Regions from separate parts of the Brevibacillus sp. NPDC058079 genome, predicted to be linked through region 2. Evidence: riboswitches for the same ligand, from Rfam matches in the RefSeq annotation. Region 2 holds a riboswitch; each other region holds the start of a gene.

Region 1 (5,137 bases), on a different contig from region 2:
CGAAGCGTTTAGTTGTGATGGATTGCGGCAGCGGCTTGATTGAACTGATCAATCCGGTGTTGATGGAAAAATCAGGTGAGCAGGTAGGGCAAGAAGCTTGTCTTTCGATACCGGGTGTTTTTGGAATCGTTCGTCGGGCGAATTATGTCAAAGTTCAGACGTTGAACCGGCAAGGAGAAACAAAGACAATCGAAGCGGAAGATTTCCTTGCTCGGTGTATTCAGCACGAGATGGACCATTTGGAAGGAATTTTGTTTATTGATCATACGGAAGAGATTTATTCGGCAAAAACGGGAAAGAAATTGAATTACGAGGATTTACACCGGATACATGCTAAACGTAGAAAAAAGCGTGGGAAATAAACAGAGCATAAACAGCAAGGAGATTAACTCATGAAGCGTTGGAATATTATGTTGACAGGCTTTGGAACAGTAGGACAGCAGGTAGCCAGACTGCTGGAGCAGCGACGGGAGCGGTACCGCGAGCTTTATCAAGCGGATGTCAGACTAGTCGGAGTCGTTCGTTCTACTTCCGGTCTCTACGATGAGAACGGTATTGATTCAGGAAGATGGGAAGACTATGCTCATACAAAACAAGCAAGGAATCCATCATGGAATGCGCTGGAATTTATCAAGTCGGTTCAAGCGGATGTGCTCATCGAGGCTGGTCCATCTGAAAAAGAGGGAGGGCCAGGACTTATTTTTATTCGATATGCATTGGAAAATGCTATCCATGCAATCGCGATTTCAAAAGGCGCGCTTGTTGTCGATTATGCTGGCTTAGCCGCTCTAGCCAAAAAACATGGCGTCGCGTTGAAAGTGAGTGGGGCAACAGCAGCTGCTCTACCGACGATCGATCTATTGCAATATAACTTGGCAGGCTGTGAAGTGAAGCGAGTCGAAGGCATTTTTACGGGAACGACTAACTTCGTGCTCACAAAAATGATGGAAGAGGGGCTCACCTGTGGTGAAACAGTCGAGCTCGCGCAGAAAATGGGGATTGCCGAACCGGACCCTTCTTACGATATCGATGGTTGGGATACAGCTTCGAAGCTCACGATCTTGGCAAACGCCGCTTTTGGCGCGCAAGTAAATCTGACCGATGTCACACGCGCAAGTATTCGCGAAATAACCTCGTTACAAATCGAGACGTGGAAAAAGCAGACGAAGATTCCCAAGCTGATCGGAAGCATCCAAAAGGAAGTGAATGGCACGGTTTCTGTAGCAGTGGAGCTGTGTGCAGTAGACCTTACCCATCCATTTGCATCTGTATCAGGTACGACAAAAGCCATACGGGTAGAAACAGATGTCATGGGGGATTTATTGGTCGTTGGAGGAAAATCAGATCCTGTCGCAGCAGCAGCGGCTGCCTTAAAAGACCTTGAACATATCATTAGCAGATAGGCTCATTTGCATGTGCTTCCAGTGTTCCTTAGGAATGAGTCGTTTACAACCGCGAGCATACTAGGGGTGCACCACAAAAAAACGGCAAGGGGGCCATACGGATGAACCAATCGTCTGATGTCAATGCCGAGCTGCAGCAAGTATCTGCTTACCCAACCAAGCAAAAAATGAATCAAAAGGACGTCGCTTTGGTAAATGAGCAGGAGAGCTGCTGTTGTACCCCTAAAAAGCAGGCATCCGAAGCACAGCAGGAATAATGCCTACACGAAAAAGCCGGGTCTCGATTAAGAGACACCGGCTTTTCGTTTCATGCTATGCGTTCTATCCGATAAATTCTTGTACCCAGTAGCCATTTGTGAAGCCTACACCAATTTTTGTGAACGCAGGGTTCATAATGTTTTGGCGGTGGCCTTCACTGTTCATCCATTGTTGCATAACTTCTTGTGGACTTTGTTGACCCATGGCGATATTCTCACCTGCAGTCGAGTACTGAATGCCATACTGTTTCATCATGTCAAATGGGGAACCGTACGTTGGACTGTTGTGGTCAAAATAGTTGTTAGCAGACATATCTTGTGCTTTTGCCAACGCTACTTTGGACAGTGCTGCATCCATTTGAACAGGCTTGAGACCTGCTTTTGCACGTTCTTGGTTCACCAAATCCGCGACTTGTCTTTCAAAATCACCCGTTTTTCCTTGTTCCACTTGAGTTGCTGGAGCGGCAGGCTGAGCGACGTTTTTGCTAGGTTGCGCTGGTGCAGCTTGAACTGGTGCTGGTTGGACCGGTGTTTGTTGCACCGGCTTTGCAGGTTGCATCGGTGTCATTGGCTGTTGTACTGGCATTTGTTGTCCAGGGGCAAAGCCTTGTTTTTGTTGAAAGAAGTTCCAAAATTGCTGGGAATTTGGAGCTTTTTGGAATTGTGGCATATAATATTGGAATTGTCCGCCAGGAACAGGGCAATTAGAAGCAGCCGAAGCAGAAGTAGCAAACCCTGTCAAAGCCAAGCCCAGACCAAGAGTCATCGCGATTGTAACAGAACCAAAACGTTTCATTAAACAAATCTCTCCTTTTTTTTGCCTACGAGGTTAGTTGTCGGATTCGGATTGAGGAAACAACCCTACGCCAGTTCGGCGATTCACCCCAATGTGGCATATCTCATCCACAAAAAAGTCCCCCGCACTTCCTTTTCAAGAGGAAGTCTCGGCTTATTTCGTTTGGCATGAACAACGATATCAGACAATCCCAATCGAAATAAAGGAGTAATATATGGCAAATAGCTGAAAGCGTTGTTAAATAAGGCTCATTTCGATTCGTTTGATTGTTCCTTCCATGCGGTTATACCGCCTTCCAATGCATTTGCTTGAAAACCATGCTCACGAAGAAGAGCGGCAGCTTTTTGCGCTTTGTTACCTGTTGTACATACAGTAACAATTTGCACATTTTGCGCAAGTTTCTCGGTTTCTTCATCGAATGGCTTGTCCTGTTCCTTCATTAGAAGATAGGGGGCGTTACGTGTCGATGCGTTTTCATGAACGAGGCTGCCAGAAATAAATTTTTCGGCGTCGCGTACGTCCAATAAAAGTACGGGCACTTTCTTTTGAAGCAATTCGGATAATTTAATGGTTGTCAAAGTATGATTTTGCAATGAAATCCCTCCCAATGCTATTGTAACAGAGTACCGCCATCTCCAGTATAAGGGTGAACGGTTGCTTTTATTGGACAACCATGGTAGAATGAGGTTGCTACTTGAAAAATTGATACCTAATCATTCATCGAGGTGTTTGTATGCTGATGGATAACATTTTTGAATCCCCGATTCACACTGGCGCGGTCATCGGAGCCGCAAGGATGGAAGAGAGGAAGGGCTTTCATTGTTTTAGGTTTTCAAAAGGTTTAGTTTTTAATTTTGCAGTTCCGTCCCCTGACATTTGTATATTTGCTGAGTAGGTAAAATTCACATATCATGAAGGCGTATCATAGCACATGATCTGGTATTTCTTCATGATATGTGAGCTTTATTTGCTTCGGTAAATATGACTAGCATATTCAAATTGAATTTTTGGAGGTTTTTTTAAATGCAAACGAACGGAACAGTAAAATGGTTTAACGCAGAAAAAGGTTTCGGTTTCATTCAAGTAGAAGGCGGAGACGATGTATTCGTACACTTCAGCGCAATCCAAGGTGACGGTTTCAAAACTTTGGACGAAGGTCAAAAAGTTCAGTTCAACATCGTTCAAGGCAACCGTGGCCCACAAGCTGAGAACGTAGTAAAACTGTAAGTCTCCTTTTAAAAGAAACTGTCCTTTCGAGGGCAGTTTTTTTGTCGTGGTCATAAAAGTAAAAAGGCGTTGGGATAGTCCCCAGCGCCTTTTCCTGCATGCGAATGGTTTAAAAAAGGAACTATGGCGTCCCACCATAATTCCTCATTTTCTTCCTACAAAATAGTTAAATACAAGTTTCGATTTCGACAGTTTGGAATTGACTGTCAAGAACTGAAAGACCGACCACTTGACCGCCGCCGATGGAAGTACGGCCATAAGTGGTGAGAAGGACATTTCCGTTGTTTTCTGCTACGGTAAGGCGAACTTCATAGTGGAAAGAAGCGGGGACCAGCGCATTGAAAGCAGTGCGAGTATTCGCAGGGATAAATTGCGTGATGTCAAGCAAGGTGCTAACTGGATTCGTTTGCGTAACTGCGTTACCCCAGTTCAATACTTGCACACGTACTTCAACTTCTTCTGTGTTCAGATTTACCAGGTCGAGGTGAGCAGTGAGAGCAACAGCGAGGTTGTTTTGCAAAATACCAGTCGTTCTCACAGTATTTCTTTTTGGGCGTCTGTGACTTCTTTTTTCCGTAACACCTTGATCGTCGTCGTATTCGATTTCAGACATCCATGTTCACTCCATTCTTGTGTAAACTAGTGGGACAATAATACGATATTGTTTCTTGCCTTGATTTGTAACGGCGAACGTAAGGGGACGAGTAACTATTTTTGATAGAGGATGGTGGAGGATTTGGGAGAAACGCCTGTATGCAAACAACTAGACTATACGGCACGATTTGATTGGGGATACGAAGGAGTGGAACAGGTCGGTGCAGCATCGGATATAATCGTCATTATCGATGTGCTCTCCTTCAGCACGTGTGTCGATATCGTAACGGGACGTGGAGGCATCGTCTATCCTTATCAGGTAAAGGATGAGTCAGCCGTAGCATTCGCTAAACAAAAAACAGCGCTGCTCGCTGGAAAACGCGGAGAACCAATCTCACTTTCACCCGTCTGTCTGAAAACGGTTCCGATGGGAAGTAGAATGGTGTTACCCTCGCCAAACGGATCGACCTGTACCGTGTTGGCAAAGAAAACTGGTGCGAAGGTAATCGCTGCGTGCTTGCGAAATGCACCATCCGTCGCCAGATACATACAGCAGCAGAAAGGAACCGTAACGGTCATTGCTTGCGGAGAACGGTGGGGAAATGGAGCATTGCGGCCGGCTATTGAGGATATGATTGCGGCAGGTGCGCTGCTTTACGGATTGGAGGGATATCGATTGTCACCAGAGGCCGAAATGGCGGTGGCAGCCTTCCGATCGGCCAAAGATCATCTTCCCGCTTACTTGCAGAAATGTGCTTCCGGCCAAGAACTGATCAGCATGGGGTACCCGGAAGATGTCGCACTTGCAGCGGAATGGAATCAGAGCTGCACGGTTCCCGTGCTTAACGATGATTTTGCTT
Region 2 (5,137 bases):
AGCCAAGGGCGTTCCTCTGTTGAAACCTTCATGTCACTCGGAACACTCGCATCACTTGTCATAATCGTCTCCGCAGCAGATGGGGTCCCCGTATCGCCCAAAGGTTGATTCACACGGTGATCTCTTTTGCTGTTCTTGCCCCGAATCAATTGAAATCCGAAATAAATAAACACGATTGGCACTGCAATTTGGAACAAATCATCGATCCCAACACCAAACCACATATCCATCGCGATAATGGTCCCCAGGGAGAATAGAATCCCTCCGCCAATCCGATTTTTCTGCCCCCACAAACGAAGGCCGAAATAAATAAGCACCATCGGCCACAAATCAAACAAACCGAACGAAATGATACCCAAACTGTCTAATAAAAGGCCGATTCCCGTAAAAATAATCAGGATACCAGCCAACATTTTGTGCAAACGGGACAGTTTCACAAAAGTCTCCTCTCTCACGCCCCATGCTGATCGTTTTCACTTTGACCATTACGACATGTATAGATGAATGCAGGCGGAATGTTCAACAGGGTAAAGTCGATCTTGACCCAGGGAAAACGATCCTGCAACTCAGCTTGGAGTTGTAGCGAATATTGGAATGTAATGAATAGGCCCCCTGGCTTCAGTACAGATTGAACTTCGTCCAGAATTGCTGCCCTCTGCTCTTGTGGAAAATTGGCGAATGGCAGACCTGAGATAATGACATCTGCACCTGCAAGGTTCTGCTCCTCCAAGTAAGACCTAAGTTTAGTCGCTTCCTCCCTGATAGGAAGATCGGGAAAACGTGATTGAAGCATAGAGCGAAAATGGGAATCTCGTTCCACAAGCACGTACTGTGTGCCGGGACGCAAGCGCTGATAGATCGTTTGGGTAAATGCCCCTGTACCAGGTCCCAGCTCCAGGATCACATCGGTTGAAGCCCAATCGACGCTTTTCAACATTTGCTCACATAAAAAACGAGAGCTGGGGATTATACTACCAACGCGTCCAGGCTCAGCGATAAATCGCCGCAAAAAGACCAAGAAGTCCTGCAAGAATCGTACCTCCTAGGGGAAAAGCAGCCTGATGTACACAGGCTGCCGAATTGACACAATCTATTCTACACCCAGTCCCCCAGTTCCTGTCGAATTAGGATTGTACAGGTTTGGCTACCGGTGTTTTTACTTCATTAATGGATGCTTTGATGCTGGCTAGTTCTGCATCGAGATCATCCTTTTCCAGTTCAGACAAAGCGTTCTCCCAAGCGCGGTTTGTTTGGCGCCATTGTCCACTCATTTGCGCTTCTGCTTCCATGCGCATGACTTTTTCTTCCATGCGGGCGAAGCCACGGCCTGCGGACGGATTGCCGATACCGACAACTGCTTGATTGACTTGCTTTTGTGTACGAGCTACTTGTGCACGTGCCATCAGTGTGAACCTTTTCGCACGCATTTTATAGAACTCTTCCTTCAGCTCAGCCAGCTTCTCGCGCATTTGCGTAGCTGCCTCGGATGCTGACAGGTAGAGACCTTCATATTCCGCTGCACGGCCTTCGTACTGCTTCTTGTCAGCGAGTGCTCGACGAGCCAACTCGTCTTCTCCCTCAGTCAAGGCGAGCTTGACTTGACGATCGCGTTTTTCGATCAGAGCATTGGCTTCGTCCAATTGCTGGCGGAATTTCTTTTCCAGTGCAACCTGACGGGCAACTGCTACTTCAACTTGTCCGATTTCTACTTCCATGTCACGCATATATTGATTCAGCATTACTACCGGATCTTCCATCGAATCCAATGCATCATTCACCGAAGCTACTGTCAGGTCACGCAAACGTTTAAAGATACTCATTATTTTTTCCTCCTCATCATATCACATCATATTGTTCATCCAAAAGACTCTTGCGACATAGGCGTTATTGTGGGCGTCTTCTTACATCTCTCTCCCAAGCGTCCAGCGTATCTTCCTTTAATACTTTTTGGGCCCATTCACGCTCCCAAGCAGGTGGAGCTTGTTTAGGTTCTTGACTGGGACGCAGTAAGCGATATCCCAGATAAATCACCCCAATGGCCAGAAGTGCGTGAAATAGTAGGTCAAGCTTGCCAATCAACATCAGGAACCCGAATAGGAAGACTAGGATTCCCCAAAAGCGTGAACCGGTTTGTCCCATAATCTTTTTGGCACCGTATATCATGATCACACCGGGAATGATGAACCCGAGCAAGTCTCCGATATCGATACCCACCAGATCTAGAAGAACCAACCCACCGACTAGCAGCAGAACCAGCCCGAGTAGAACTTTGCCAGACCGTTCGCTCATTACTCGCTTACCTCCATTCGTTTTGCATGTGGTGCTTGTGGAACGTTATGCCCTTATTGTAGCCCTCGGTATAGGCTTCCCATAACGGGCGTGCGGTTGGTTTTTCCCTCCGTCCTTGGACGGAGACAATTTCCTGCCCTAATCGGACAAGCTGTCCCGCAAGGCAGAACAAGCGCGCGTCGAAAGGCGTCTTGCACTGTTGAACGAAAACGTTACAGCATTTGACGGTATTTTTGTGACGAATATGTGAACAAGTAGATGAAAAAGAAGGAAAAGAAGGACTGGCGTAGAATCTTCGTAAGAGTGCGTGTAAAAAAACATCGAAAAATAGCCGAATTCCGCTTGGCGGAAACGGGGGAACCACGTTTTTGGGGTGAATGGTTGCTACTCCTAGCAGCCTAGGGCGTCCTTTCGACCGAACCCTTCAGCTAACCTCGTAGGCTCACGAAGGGAGCAGTTTCTTTTGCGCAAGGTGATTTTATCTTTATTTATGGCTGGAATGCTTGCTATGGGGGCAGGCGCTGCACAGGCTGCTGAGGAGAATACTCTCAATGAAGTAGTCAGCGACTTGTACGGTACCCCTTACAAATCTTCCGGCTCGTCCAAAAAGGGCTTTGACTGCTCCGGTTTCACGCGCTACGTATTTGATGCGTTAGGTGTAGACCTGCCTCACAATTCTGCTTCCCAGTACGAATTAGGTACAGAGGTAACCAGAAAAGATTTGCAGCCAGGCGATCTCGTATTCTTCAATACGAACGGTCGCAGCATTTCTCACGTGGGTATCTACATTGGAGACGGCACATTCGTGCACTCGGAATCTGGTCGTGGAGTCGTCAACACCAAGTTGAGCGATCCATACTACTGGAGCAAGCGTTATGTAGGCGCCAAGCGTCTCAGCGTTCCTGTTCTAGCGAAAGCAGAAACTCCGAAAAAGGAAAAAGCGGTGCAAGCTGCATCGTTGCCGGAAAAACCAGCTCAAAAATAGTCGTTCGGCAAAATAATAAAAGCCAGGGACACTACGTCTCTGGCTTTTTCTGACGGAATTTAGTACCTGGTCTAAAGAGGTACCCTCATATATTAGAACAACTTAATAACTTACGGGGTTTCTTCCCCTGATCAGGTCAAAGCATGTTATGATAGACAAGACCCATTCTTTGAATGGTATTCCTTATTAATAGAAGTAACTGGGGGTTGTTCCGGTGAAAGATCACATTTTAATTGTCGATGACAATCTGGAGATTATTGAACTGCTAGAAGACATTTTGGAGAACGAGGGCTTCACCGTTTCCTCCGCAGAGAGTGGAGAAGATGCACTCTCCCTACTCAGCCAAGGAGAGCGACCCAATCTGATCCTTTTGGATATTATGATGCCCAACATGAGTGGCTACGAGCTCTGTTCTCAAATTCGCCGTGAATGGGATTTGCCTATACTGTTTCTCAGTGCAAAAGGAAAAGCGGTAGATAAGGTAGTCGGCTTTGAAATTGGCGCAGACGATTACATTACGAAGCCTTTTGATACAGAAGAACTGCTCGCTCGCATTCGTGCCCACCTGCGTCGTTATGAGCGCATTCGCAAGCATACTGAGGAGCAGCCTGAGAAGGAAACAGCCTCTTCTCCGATTACAGTTTTGAAATTCAAGGACCTAGAAATTCATAAAGAAACGTATTCCGTTTATGTATGTAATCAAAAAATCGAGCTCTCTACCAAAGAATTCCAACTACTCACATTCCTCGCAGAAAATGCGGGCATCGTCTTTACAAGAGAGCAAATCTACGACCGCGTCTGGGGATATGGTTATGGCTCGCTCAATACAGTGACCGTCCATATCAAAAACCTCCGTGAAAAGCTGGAAACAGAGCGTCAGTTCATTAAAACACAATGGGGGACAGGCTACGTATTTATCGGGGAGAAGCTTTAAATGAGCTTACGTAATAAAATTTTTCTCTCCTTCATTTCCTTGATCACACTAAACATCTTGTTGTTTAAATTCGTTTTTCAAGACATTATTGTCGCTCAACTCAAAAATGATCGGCATAATCAGTACCAGGCTGAGAAGGAAGCCGCAGAGAAGGTCATGCTCAATCAATTGCTTCTCGTCAGTAATTTCAAGGACCCAATCGAACGATTGGAGCTTGAAAAGCAGTTGCCAGACGACGTGATGTACCGCATGCTCGTGAAGGATGCCAATGGAAACACCATCTACAGCAAAACATCACGCGCCTATAATTTGAAAATGCCTTCTCCCTCCTCATCAAACCGTGGCGATTCTGCCAAGCAAAATGACCTCAAAGTGGTAGCTGAGTACCATTTTCAGCAGGAGCCACCGCGTACAGGGGAGATCGTTGTTTATTTCTACACAGATGATTACGACATAATGGCTACGACAGGGGTTTCCATGATGCTTTGGTTTATTTACGGAAGCATTAGTCTGGTGGGATTGGTTCTACTCGCTTTGTTCGTTCGCTGGATACTACGGCCCGTGAACGAATTATCGCGCGTCACCCAAGAAATCCAGGAAGGGAAACGGTTAGTGACATTTACGTATCGATCGCATGATGAGTTTGGCCAACTCTTTCGATATTTCGGGGATATGGTTGATGAGCTTCGCTTAGCGGAAGAAAGACAGGCCGAAATGATTGCTTCGATCGCCCACGACTTCCGCACACCTCTCACCACGATCAAAGGGTATGCGTCATATATCGGCTCCGGTCGTGTGACGGATATGACCAAAATACAGAAACAGATGAGCAAAATCGAGTTAAAAACGACTGACTTGGAAAAGCTGCTAGATGAGTTGCAGGACTTCACCGCCCAAAGCTCCGAAGTCCGACTCAACATTAACCGCAT
Region 3 (5,137 bases), on a different contig from region 2:
CGGTGCCGCTGAGAAAAATTCCGAGCACCCATTGGCTCAAGCCATCGTTCGCGGTATTGCGGATAAAGGAATCACCCTGACCGATACAGGATCTTTTGAAGCCATTCCTGGTTTCGGTATCCAGGCAACCGTCTCTGGCAAAGAAGTACTCGTCGGTACTCGTCGCTTGCTGGAAAAACATCAAATTTCGTACCAAGCAGTGTCTGATACCATGCTGGCACTGGAGCGCTCCGGTAAAACGGCGATGCTCGCAGTCGTCGAAGGCAAGCTCGCTGGCTTGATTGCCGTAGCGGATACGATCAAACCAACCTCCAAGCAAGCTGTTCAGCGCATGAAAGCAATGGGACTGACTGTAATCATGATGACCGGTGACAACCGTCAAACTGCCGAGGCCATTGCCCGTGAAGCAGGAATCGATCACGTCATCGCAGAAGTCCTGCCTGAAGGCAAAGCCGCAGAAGTGAAAAAACTGCAAGAACAAGGCAAAAAAGTAGCGATGGTCGGCGATGGTATCAACGATGCTCCTGCACTTGCTACCGCTGACGTCGGTATGGCAATCGGTACAGGTACAGATGTGGCTATGGAAGCAGCCGATATTACCTTGATGCGCGGCGAACTGACTAGTGTCGCTGACGCCATCGAGATGAGCAAACGCACCATTCGCAACATCAAGCAAAACCTGTTCTGGGCATTGGCCTACAACACTTTGGGCATCCCGATTGCCGCAATCGGCTTCCTCGCTCCATGGCTCGCTGGTGCCGCAATGGCCTTCAGCTCCGTATCCGTTGTACTCAACGCACTGAGACTGCAACGAGTAAAGCTGTAACAACAGTAACAAGCGGCTTTGTCCGCCTTACCTATACAACATAAAATGTAAGGAGAGATTGATCATGACAAATATCACATTGAACGTAGAAGGTATGTCTTGCAACAAATGCGTAGCACGCATCGAGAACACATTGAAAGATCTGGGTGCAGAAGGCAAAGTAAACCTGGCAGAAAAAAAGGTTGAGGTTTCCTACAACGAGAGCAACTTGACTATCGATGCAGTAAAAGAAGCAATCGAAGACCAAGGCTACGACGTCGTTTAATCAGCGTGTCTTTGAAAAGCAAAGCTCCTGCCTGATTCATTGAGGCGGGAGCTTTTTTGTGTTGAGGTAAAAGTGGCTGTAGTGGAGGGGAAGAAGCCCATTTCCAGTCTACGCTTCGGCCTACGCCCCGCAAGGGGTTAAACTGTCCGCTACGAAATGAATGTCGGGAGCGCTTCAAAACTGAAAACGTTACAACGTTTTTGTATGTGATAAAAGCTGAAAACCCCCGCCATTCATTTCTCCGCTAGGTAGGGCTCCAGAGGCGCTGAGACTGGAAATGTTCTTCTTCCCAAGTCGCTTTTTTCATCTTGAAAGTAGCATTCAAAAGGTCTTTAAAAAAGCATGTAGAAACTCAACAGCTCGTAGAGGAAACAGGAGAAATAAGCGAAGATCTTTGGACACACCTACCGAGGCGTAGTGAAAAAAAGAGAAACTGCTTTTAGCGTCCACCTCTGAGACGCATCCTGAACAGTCAACTTTGGACGCGGTTTCGCTTTTTTTCACGGAGCCGGGCACCCCATGCTCCCTCGCAGGGGTTCCAAGAATCTGAGCGTTTTCTCCTGTTTCCTTCCCGCCACAATAGCGAGTATAGCGCACTAATCTTTCAATCGAATAAGCAACCAACAGCTAATTCAATCCGACTCATAAAGAAAGCCGTAATCCGGTTAAAACCGTGCTAAACGAACGTTCACAATAACTGGAAGCGAGCGTATAATTCAAATCACAATCACGATTCAATAGGAAACAACACATACGGCCTAGTTCCGAGATTCTCGGAAGCGGGGGAACCAATCTTTTGGGGTTAATCCTGAGTGATCAGGAGGGATGAGGAAATGTCTTCTCTGCCATCCTACCCGTCAGCTAACCTCGTCGGCCAAAGCAGGGAAGGTCATGGATGGATAAAGTCTAGGCATTTTATGCGCAACAAGGGGATTCCTTGCGGGCGTGTAATAGGCCGATGCAGGCTTTTTCTTTGGGACCTTTGTTCTGGAGAAAAAGGATGGATCGGCCTATTTTTTATGGCAATACCGATAAGCAGCTTACGCGATACAGTCGTGAAAGAAATGATGTGGATCGCTGGGAGGCAGTTGGTACGACATAAACCGCTGACAATCGAAATCAGGAAGACAGAGTACAGGGCGTCCTGAAAATGGACGCCAGGTATTACGTAAGCCTGCGGATTTTCAACACGAGTAAAAATCAAGCGTGCCTGCTTGGTTTTGCTGGAGTGTGGAAACTTCGCGGGCTTTTTACATTTACGAAAAAACGAAGGATGAGGGATACCATGCCCAAAATGAAAGTCCATCAACTGACAAAAGTGTTCGGCAAGCAGCCCGAGCTGGCCTTGAAGCTGCTGGCGGAAGGACGTACAAAAGAACAAATTTACAAGCAAACGGGCCAGTCTATCGGGGTAAATCAGGTCAGCTTTGAAGTCGAGGAAGGTGAAATCTTCGTGATCATGGGCCTGTCCGGCAGTGGCAAATCAACCTTAATCCGACTGTGTAATCGACTGATTGACCCAACGAGCGGAAGCATCGAGATCGATGGGGAAGAGATCGTGGACATGAAGGCGACGGCTTTGCGCGAGGTGCGGAGGAAGAAGCTCGGGATGGTTTTCCAAAATTTCGCCCTGTTTCCTCAGCGGACGGTACGAGAAAACGTCGAGTTTGGATTGGAGATTCAACAAGTACCACCAGGGCTCCGGCAAGAAAAAGCACGGGAAGCACTCGCGCTTGTTGGATTAACCGAGTGGGAAAATGCGTACCCGGATCAATTGAGCGGAGGGATGCGCCAGCGGGTCGGATTGGCGCGGGCGTTGGCTAATAATCCAGATATTCTCTTGATGGACGAAGCGTTCAGTGCACTGGACCCGCTCATTCGAAAAGATATGCAGGATGAGCTGCTGGAGCTTCAGATGACGATGAAAAAGACGATCCTGTTCATTACACATGACTTGCACGAGGCGTTGCGGCTGGGCGATCGGATTGCCTTTATGAAAGACGGACAGATCATTCAGATCGGCCGCCCGGAAGAAATCATGGCAGACCCAGCGGATGAATTCGTGCGGAAATTCGTGGAGGATGCCGACCTGTCCAGGGTCCTCGTTGCTGAAAATGTGATGAAACGGGCAGAAGCAATCACGCCTGACAAAGGGGCGCGAGTGGCGCTGCAACTCATGATGGATAACGGTGTGTCCAGCTTGTACGTCGTGGACAAAAAGCGCACACTGCTCGGCTTGATTACGGCGTATGACGTATCACTTGCGATCGGTTCGGGAGATTCGCTGGAGATGATCATGAAAACCGACCTCCCTACCGTTTTACCTGACGCACGTCTGCACAGTTTGTTTCCGATGATGGCAGATCTGCACGTCCCGATTGCTGTAGTGGGCGAGCAGCAGCGTTTGTTGGGTGTCATCGTAAAAGGAGCGGTGTTTGGCGGGCTGGTAGGCAAAGTCAATGTCCAAGAGCACCAGAGAGCAGAGGTGATGAGTGATGGACGTCGTGCCTAAGCTGCCGATTGGCGAATGGATGGAAGGGTTCGTGGAGGTGCTGGGCCAGTACAAAGGGGTATTGTTTGATCCAATGTCTATCGTCATTTCCACGATGGTGACTTACTGTTCCACGGTTTTGGCAGAGATACCTTCGCTGATTCTCATCTTGCTGCTAGGGGCCGCTGCGTGGGTTTTTGCAGGGAGAGCGTCCATGGTCTTTACGGTTATCGGACTTTCTCTCATCCACAACTTGGGGTACTGGGATGAAACGATGGAGACATTGGGACTCGTCCTCACTTCCACCATGATTTCGATCGCCATCGGGGTTCCAGTGGGCATTCTTTGCGCGAGACACGATACGTTTCGCAATCTGGTCACGCCAGTACTGGATTTGATGCAGACGATGCCAGCGTTCGTTTATTTGATTCCCGCGATCTTTTTCTTCGGCTTGGGCGAGGTGCCGGGAGTCATTGCCTCCGTTATTTTTGCTTTGCCGCCAATCGTGCGTCTCACGAACTTAGGCATACGTCAGGTCCCAGCGGAAATGGAGGAAGCGGCGGACGCCTTTGGCGCAACTGGGTGGCAAAAGCTCGTGAAAGTACAACTGCCGTATGCGAAATCCACGATCTTGGCGGGAGTCAATCAGTGCATCATGCTCGCCCTGTCGATGGTGGTCATAGCGGCTATGATCGGGGCGAAAGGCTTGGGTGCAGACGTATATCGTGCCGTTTCCCAAGTGGATATAGGAAGAGGATTCGAGGCGGGGCTATCCATCGTGATCATCGCTATCGTCTTGGATCGGCTTACTCAACATGCAGGAAAAAAGGAGAGAAATACATGATGAACAAAACGGTTCCAGCTTTACTGGCAGTGATGATGGGAGCGACAGCTTGGCTTGCAGGCTGCTCCAGCCAAAACACAAACACACAAATACCGACAGCAACGGTGATCGGTCCTATTCCTTCTGAGACGTCGGACAACGCGCTAGGAGAAAAGCTCGACTACAAAATCATCGGAATCGACGCAGGAGCTGGCTCGATGGTGAAGACAGAGGAAGTCATGAACCTGTATGGCTTGGATAAGTGGCAGCTTGTCGAAGGCTCAGATGCAGCGATGACAGCAGTTTTGATCAAGGCGTACGAAGCGAAGGAACCGATTATCATTACGGGCTGGACACCGCATTGGATGTTTAAAAAGATGGATTTGAAATATTTGGCGGATCCGAAGAACGGCTTTGGCGGAGCGGAACAAATCCATACCATCGTGCGCAAAGGGCTGAAAGAGGATCAGCCTGCTGCCTATCAATTTCTGGATAAGTTCTGGTGGGAGCCAGCCGATATGGAGTCGGTCATGGTTCAAATGATTGACGGAAAAGATCCAGAAGTGGCCGCTGCGGAATGGGTAAAAAACAACGAAGCCAAAGTAGCGAAATGGGTAGAGGGCATTAAGCCTGTTCAAAAAGAGAAACTAACTCTCGCTTATGTAGCATGGGATTCCGAGATTGCCAGCTCGCATGTCGTAGAGCATGTGCTGGAGAAGAAGCTGGGGTATG
Region 4 (5,137 bases), on a different contig from region 2:
TATGCGACGATTGCTTTTACCAAGTCGCAACGATTGGAAAAGCTGATTGATGAGCTCTTCGAAATTACGAGAATGAATTACGGCATGGTCAACCTCGAGCAAAAGGTCATTGATTTGAGTGAATTGCTTGTCCAGTTAAATGAAGAGATGTATCCTTCCTTTGAGAAAAATGAGCTAGTCGCACGATGTACGATTGCTGCTCAGTTAGTAATCGTGGGAGATGGAGAGCTGTTGGCGCGCGTATTTGAGAATATCCTGACCAACGCGATACGCTACGGGGGCGATGGCCAATTTATCGATTTGAACGCTTATCGTGAGGGCGATGAAGTGGTCGTACAAATCATGAATTACGGTGACCAGATACCTGAGGAGGCGCTGCCGCATATTTTTGAAATGTTTTTTACGGGCGATAAAGCGCGAACGCATCAAGGGGGAGGCACAGGACTCGGCCTGTTTATTGCAAAAAATATCGTCGAGAAGCATCGGGGAACGATTTCTGTTCAAAGTGATTTGATTCGTACATGTTTTGAGGTCAGGTTGCCGTATGGATGAAATGATCGCAAAAAAATGGAGACGCTTCAATGTCTCCATTTTTTTTATTGCATGATTCATGGGAATTCAAATTTTAACAGAATATTCTTATAACGAAACGAATTAACTTTGGGGGAGTTATGAATAAATACACATGGACATTGATAGGTGCGGTAATTGTTGCTGGAATATCATTGGCTACTTGGGCTGGGGCCATTAACCAAGGGGATAAGGAAGCACTACAGGCATATAAAAAAATGGAACAGGCACGTAACCAAGAGAACAAACCCTTAAGAAAATCGAGTAGGAATGTAACCCTGTCAGACTTTTCAATTCAGGGAGCTGTTTTACCAGAAGCAGATAAAATACGTAAATACAACGATACGAATATGCAAGGACTAAGACAAACCAACTAGAAATGGGAAGTAAATCTGAATAAAGCGTATAAAGCTAGCTGTTGGCTTTTCACGGAGATAGATGTTCAAGGGCCACTCCAGACAAGGCTTCGAAAAAACAAGAAAGCCGGGTCCCCGCTAGAGGACTCGGCATTTATATCCAATTTCATTATCCGATGAATTCTTGTACCCAGTATCCATTCACAAAGCCTACACCGATTTTGGTGAAGGAAGGATTCATGATGTTTTGACGGTGTCCTTCACTGTTCATCCATTGGTTCATGACTTCCTCAGCGGTGCGTTGACCCATGGCGATGTTCTCACCCGCGGTCATAGAAGATACACCGAATTGTTTCATCATGTCAAATGGAGAGCCATACGTAGGGCTTGTATGGTCAAAGTAGTTGTTGTTGGACATATCAGCCGCTTTTGCTTGTGCAACTTTGTTCAGGGAAGCATCCAGTTCCACTGGCTTCAGACCTGCTTTTGCACGCTCTTGGTTTACCAAATCAGTTACTTGCTTCCCAACAGAGGAAGCATCCACTTGTTGGTTAGCTTGTTTTACTGGCTGTTGAGCTGGCTGCTGTTGATTCGCTGGTGCTGCGTAAGGTGCTTGCATTTGCGGTTGGACAGGTTGCATATATGGTTGATACCCGTATTGCGGACATGTGGTAGCGGCAGAAGCTGTGTTAGAAAAGCCGGAAAGAACAAATCCCAATCCCAATGTCGCGATTGCAATAGTACCAAGGCGTTTCATATTCACATCGTCTCCTTTTTTTTGCCTACGAGGTTAGTTGACGGATTCGGATTGAGGAAACAACCCTACGCACTTTGGCGATTCACCCCATGCAGATCTCTCATCTGCAAGTAAAAAAGATCCCCCGCACTTCCATTCGAGAGGAAGTTTCGGCTGTTTTGTTTGGCATGACCTAGAATAACAGAGATTCACCGGTGAAAGAAACCCGTAAAATTTGGTAGGATTAATAAGAATATCTCTTGTTTTATTGAGAGGGTGGAGTCCGACACTCACTTGTCTTGCATCGGCAACGCCAGACCGCTCGAACAAGCGCTTCAGCACGCAGCTACTGAAATGCTCTCCTTGCTAGTCGAAGACTATCGGCTCTCGGTAAATGAAGCAAGCCTGCTGCTCGGCCAAGTCGTCGAATATGAGGTGGCCAACGTGTTCAATCCCGCTTACAGTGTCGCCTGTAAAATTCCAAAAGCATATTTACCTGTTCGCAAATCCTAGCCGCTCAATCGCTTAAGTGGGGTCTGACGTTAAAAGTTGAGTCAGAAAAAGGGATGCGCATATGATCGGCGGCTGCTCCGAATGCTTCCCGAGCTGATTCAGCATACCTCATAGACAGTGCAGGTGGATAGGGCCTCTTATGCGAGGCTCCTTTTTTTATTGTTTTTCGTTAGTCAGGAAGTGACGAGTTTGTATAAAGCTGGTCGTAGAGAATGTGTATTGAGCATGCAATCCAATTTGGGGTAAAATTTACTCAAGTAAGATGATAATGATTATCACTATAAATCAACGAATTGTTTTGCTACAAAACATAAAACTTATTGGAGTGAATTTAATCATGGCAAGATCGGGATTTATGAAAACAGGATGGATATCGCTTATAACGGCAGCAATGATTACGGTGACAGGTTGCGGCTCGACAGGCGATCAAGCTGTGGCCACGGTGACTACCGATCAGCCTGCACAGGCAACGGCAGCGCCAAGCGAAGCTCCGCCTCAGACGGAAACGCGCGTCGTAACCGATGGCTTCGGAGAGGTAGAGATTCCGACAAATCCAAAGCGAATCTCAGCTCTTTATCGTGAAGATTATTTGGTTGCGCTTGGGGTAACGCCTATTGTCCAATATTATAACCCGATGTGGGGCAAGCAGGATTATTTGAAGCTGGAAGTGCCGTTGTTCGACGTGACCGGCAGCATCGAAGCCATGCTTGTGTCCGAGCCGGACTTGATCATCGGCGCCGGAGAGGTCGATGTAGCACAATACGCGCTCTATTCCAAGGTTGCGCCGACGTTCCGCTTGCCGGACGACGTACTTGCGGATTCGCGCAAAACATTGACCTTAATCGCCGAATTGCTTGGTCTCAGCGACAAGGCGGAGCAGGTTCTTGCCGATTACGAAGCCCGTATTGTCGATGTGAAGGCGAAGCTGAACGCGGCGATCGGCGATGAGAAGCTTGTTGTTCTGCGGATGAACGTCGTAGATAAATCGATTAATATTTTCGGCATTCATAACACGTTTGTCGGACAAATCTTGTATGAGGATCTTGGGCTGAAGGCGCCGAGGTTCGCCGAGGCGATGACGGAGGGCAATATCGTCTTGTCGAAGGAGGTCATTCCGGAGCTTGACGCGGACCATATTATTTTGCTTCCGTCCAACGGGACGTGGGAGGATGAGAGCAACACGAAAGCGCTTGAGGAAATGAAGGCAGATCCGTTATGGCAGACCGTTCCTGCATTTAAGAACGGCCATGTATATCCCGTAGAGAGATCGTATTGGCAGACGGGAGCCATTACGGCCAACGGGTTGAAGATGGATGATTTACTTCGATTATTGGCTTCTTAGCAGGAAATAAGAGTGATTAAGTTCATTGGCGGGACTCATCGCCATAATTGAGAAAGAGCCGCTTTTCAACGAAGGTTGATGGGTGGCTCGATTTGATTTACACTATATTCATTGAGAATGAATATCAATTAAAAGGCGGTTGATAGTAACGATGGATATTGAACAGCGCAAACAAGCTGGGACTGCTCCTTTAGTCCAATATGCGCTGCGATCGATCCGCTTAGTCGTTGCGGGCGAGCAAGCAGAAATGAGTGATTTGGACGGCAGCGATAGAAACGATAAGGAAAGCTTTGAACTGCTCATTATAATGAGCGGGACGGGACAAGGAAAATGCTATTTGCAGGGGCCAGGAAGATCTTTATATGTTGATCAAGAGGTTATGAGCTGCAGCTATTACCAAGTGTGCTTCGAAACGAGCGGCTATGAAGCAGCTTCGAGCTTGCTGCCGGATAAGCAAGAGCTTGCCTGCGCACCCTTCGCGAAGACGATGGAGCTGCTTGATGAGTTATATGAGCTCCGCGGGGCGAGCGACGAGCTCGAGCTGTTCCAACGATTTGTGAGATTTCAAGAGCTGCTGCTCTTTCTATTCCGCCAAAATGCACCTGCAGCCGAGGATAAGGGAACGGATATCGAGCGGAATGGGGTAGAGCTTAGCATACGGCATATTCATCAGTATTACCGTGAGCTTCTGAACTTGGAGGAGCTGTCCTCCCTCGCAGGCATTGATCGCTGGAAGTATACCCGTCTGTTCAAAGAGGCTACGGGTCAAGTACCGCTTCAGTACTTGAATGAAGTACGGATTAATCAAGCCAAGAAGTGGCTGGCAAGCGCCGATGACAAGCTGCTCGATATTGCGCTGAATGCAGGTTTCAACAATGAATATTATTTCAATCGTCGTTTCAAGCAGACGGTAGGCATATCGCCCGGACAATACCGTCGCAGCCGCAAGGGACAGCTTAGAGTAGTAGCGCCGTATTTGGAGGATTTCATAGTCGCGCTGGATATGCAGCCTATCGCCCAGTATTGGCATGCGAAATGGGGAAAACAAGACTATCTAGGCTTAAACCATATTCCGACGTTCGACGAGAACGGCGGCAACTTTGACGCGCTTTCCGGTTATAAGCCGGATTTGATATTGCTTATAGATCGTTACGAGCAACTGCAATATTCTCAGTGCCGACGCATATCCAACACGTGCATCCTGCGTGAGCAGACAAGTAATTGGCGTACGCTGCTGCGTACCGTCGCTGATTATTTCGGTCGGACGGAGTTGGCCGACGATGCTATCGCAAAGTATGATTTCAAAGCACGGAGCACGAGTCATACGCTGAGTCAGGTTATGAAAGGTGAAACGGTCGCTTTTTTACGTATCTCGGCGGACCACATCATCCAATATGCGGGAGAAGGGCAAGGCTTTGTTTCGACTGTTCTCTATGGCGATGTTGGCTTGCGCTCCCATTCCGCAGTAGGTGTAGCTTCAAAAGCGAATAGGCCGGGCATGTTCAATCTCTCTGTAGAGGACCTGCGTACGTTAACCGCGGATCATCTGTTCATTACTTTCGATAAGTGGCATAGTCAGGCAGAAGGAAAGGAGAGGGAACTGCTGGAGCAGCCAGAGTG

Evidence for each region. A riboswitch is a leader RNA that binds a small molecule or an ion and turns the genes downstream of it on or off. The one in region 2 is predicted to bind cyclic di-AMP.
Region 1: it holds a riboswitch for cyclic di-AMP, as region 2 does, so the genes downstream of both, ACFVS2_RS05045 (CAP domain-containing protein) here and ACFVS2_RS18405 (C40 family peptidase) in region 2, are expected to answer to the same signal.
Region 3: it holds a riboswitch for cyclic di-AMP, as region 2 does, so the genes downstream of both, ACFVS2_RS28845 (quaternary amine ABC transporter ATP-binding protein) here and ACFVS2_RS18405 (C40 family peptidase) in region 2, are expected to answer to the same signal.
Region 4: it holds a riboswitch for cyclic di-AMP, as region 2 does, so the genes downstream of both, ACFVS2_RS29415 (CAP domain-containing protein) here and ACFVS2_RS18405 (C40 family peptidase) in region 2, are expected to answer to the same signal.

What each region holds. Positions count from the first base shown of each region.
Region 1 is NZ_JBHVSO010000001.1:1,115,360-1,120,496, reverse strand. Features, by position in the region: gene def (peptide deformylase) at 1-362, shown strand, start outside; gene ACFVS2_RS05055 (homoserine dehydrogenase) at 393-1,403, shown strand; gene ACFVS2_RS05050 (hypothetical protein) at 1,505-1,660, shown strand; gene ACFVS2_RS05045 (CAP domain-containing protein) at 1,725-2,456, opposite strand; cyclic di-AMP (ydaO/yuaA leader) riboswitch at 2,464-2,620, opposite strand; gene ACFVS2_RS05040 (rhodanese-like domain-containing protein) at 2,705-3,049, opposite strand; gene ACFVS2_RS05035 (cold-shock protein) at 3,480-3,683, shown strand; gene ACFVS2_RS05030 (hypothetical protein) at 3,850-4,296, opposite strand; gene ACFVS2_RS05025 (2-phosphosulfolactate phosphatase) at 4,411-5,137, shown strand, end outside.
Region 2 is NZ_JBHVSO010000006.1:50,725-55,861, forward strand. Features, by position in the region: gene liaF (cell wall-active antibiotics response protein LiaF) at 1-437, opposite strand, end outside; gene ACFVS2_RS18390 (class I SAM-dependent methyltransferase) at 452-1,030, opposite strand; gene ACFVS2_RS18395 (PspA/IM30 family protein) at 1,125-1,820, opposite strand; gene ACFVS2_RS18400 (LiaF transmembrane domain-containing protein) at 1,885-2,289, opposite strand; cyclic di-AMP (ydaO/yuaA leader) riboswitch at 2,609-2,748, shown strand; gene ACFVS2_RS18405 (C40 family peptidase) at 2,753-3,274, shown strand; gene ACFVS2_RS18410 (response regulator transcription factor) at 3,489-4,208, shown strand; gene ACFVS2_RS18415 (sensor histidine kinase) at 4,209-5,137, shown strand, end outside.
Region 3 is NZ_JBHVSO010000013.1:113,085-118,221, reverse strand. Features, by position in the region: gene ACFVS2_RS28855 (heavy metal translocating P-type ATPase) at 1-826, shown strand, start outside; gene ACFVS2_RS28850 (cation transporter) at 891-1,091, shown strand; cyclic di-AMP (ydaO/yuaA leader) riboswitch at 1,837-1,983, shown strand; gene ACFVS2_RS28845 (quaternary amine ABC transporter ATP-binding protein) at 2,377-3,603, shown strand; gene ACFVS2_RS28840 (ABC transporter permease) at 3,587-4,426, shown strand; gene ACFVS2_RS28835 (glycine betaine ABC transporter substrate-binding protein) at 4,423-5,137, shown strand, end outside.
Region 4 is NZ_JBHVSO010000014.1:81,224-86,360, forward strand. Features, by position in the region: gene ACFVS2_RS29405 (HAMP domain-containing sensor histidine kinase) at 1-552, shown strand, start outside; gene ACFVS2_RS29410 (hypothetical protein) at 672-947, shown strand; gene ACFVS2_RS29415 (CAP domain-containing protein) at 1,096-1,683, opposite strand; cyclic di-AMP (ydaO/yuaA leader) riboswitch at 1,691-1,848, opposite strand; gene ACFVS2_RS29420 (hypothetical protein) at 1,957-2,175, shown strand; gene ACFVS2_RS29425 (ABC transporter substrate-binding protein) at 2,513-3,517, shown strand; gene ACFVS2_RS29430 (helix-turn-helix domain-containing protein) at 3,669-5,137, shown strand, end outside.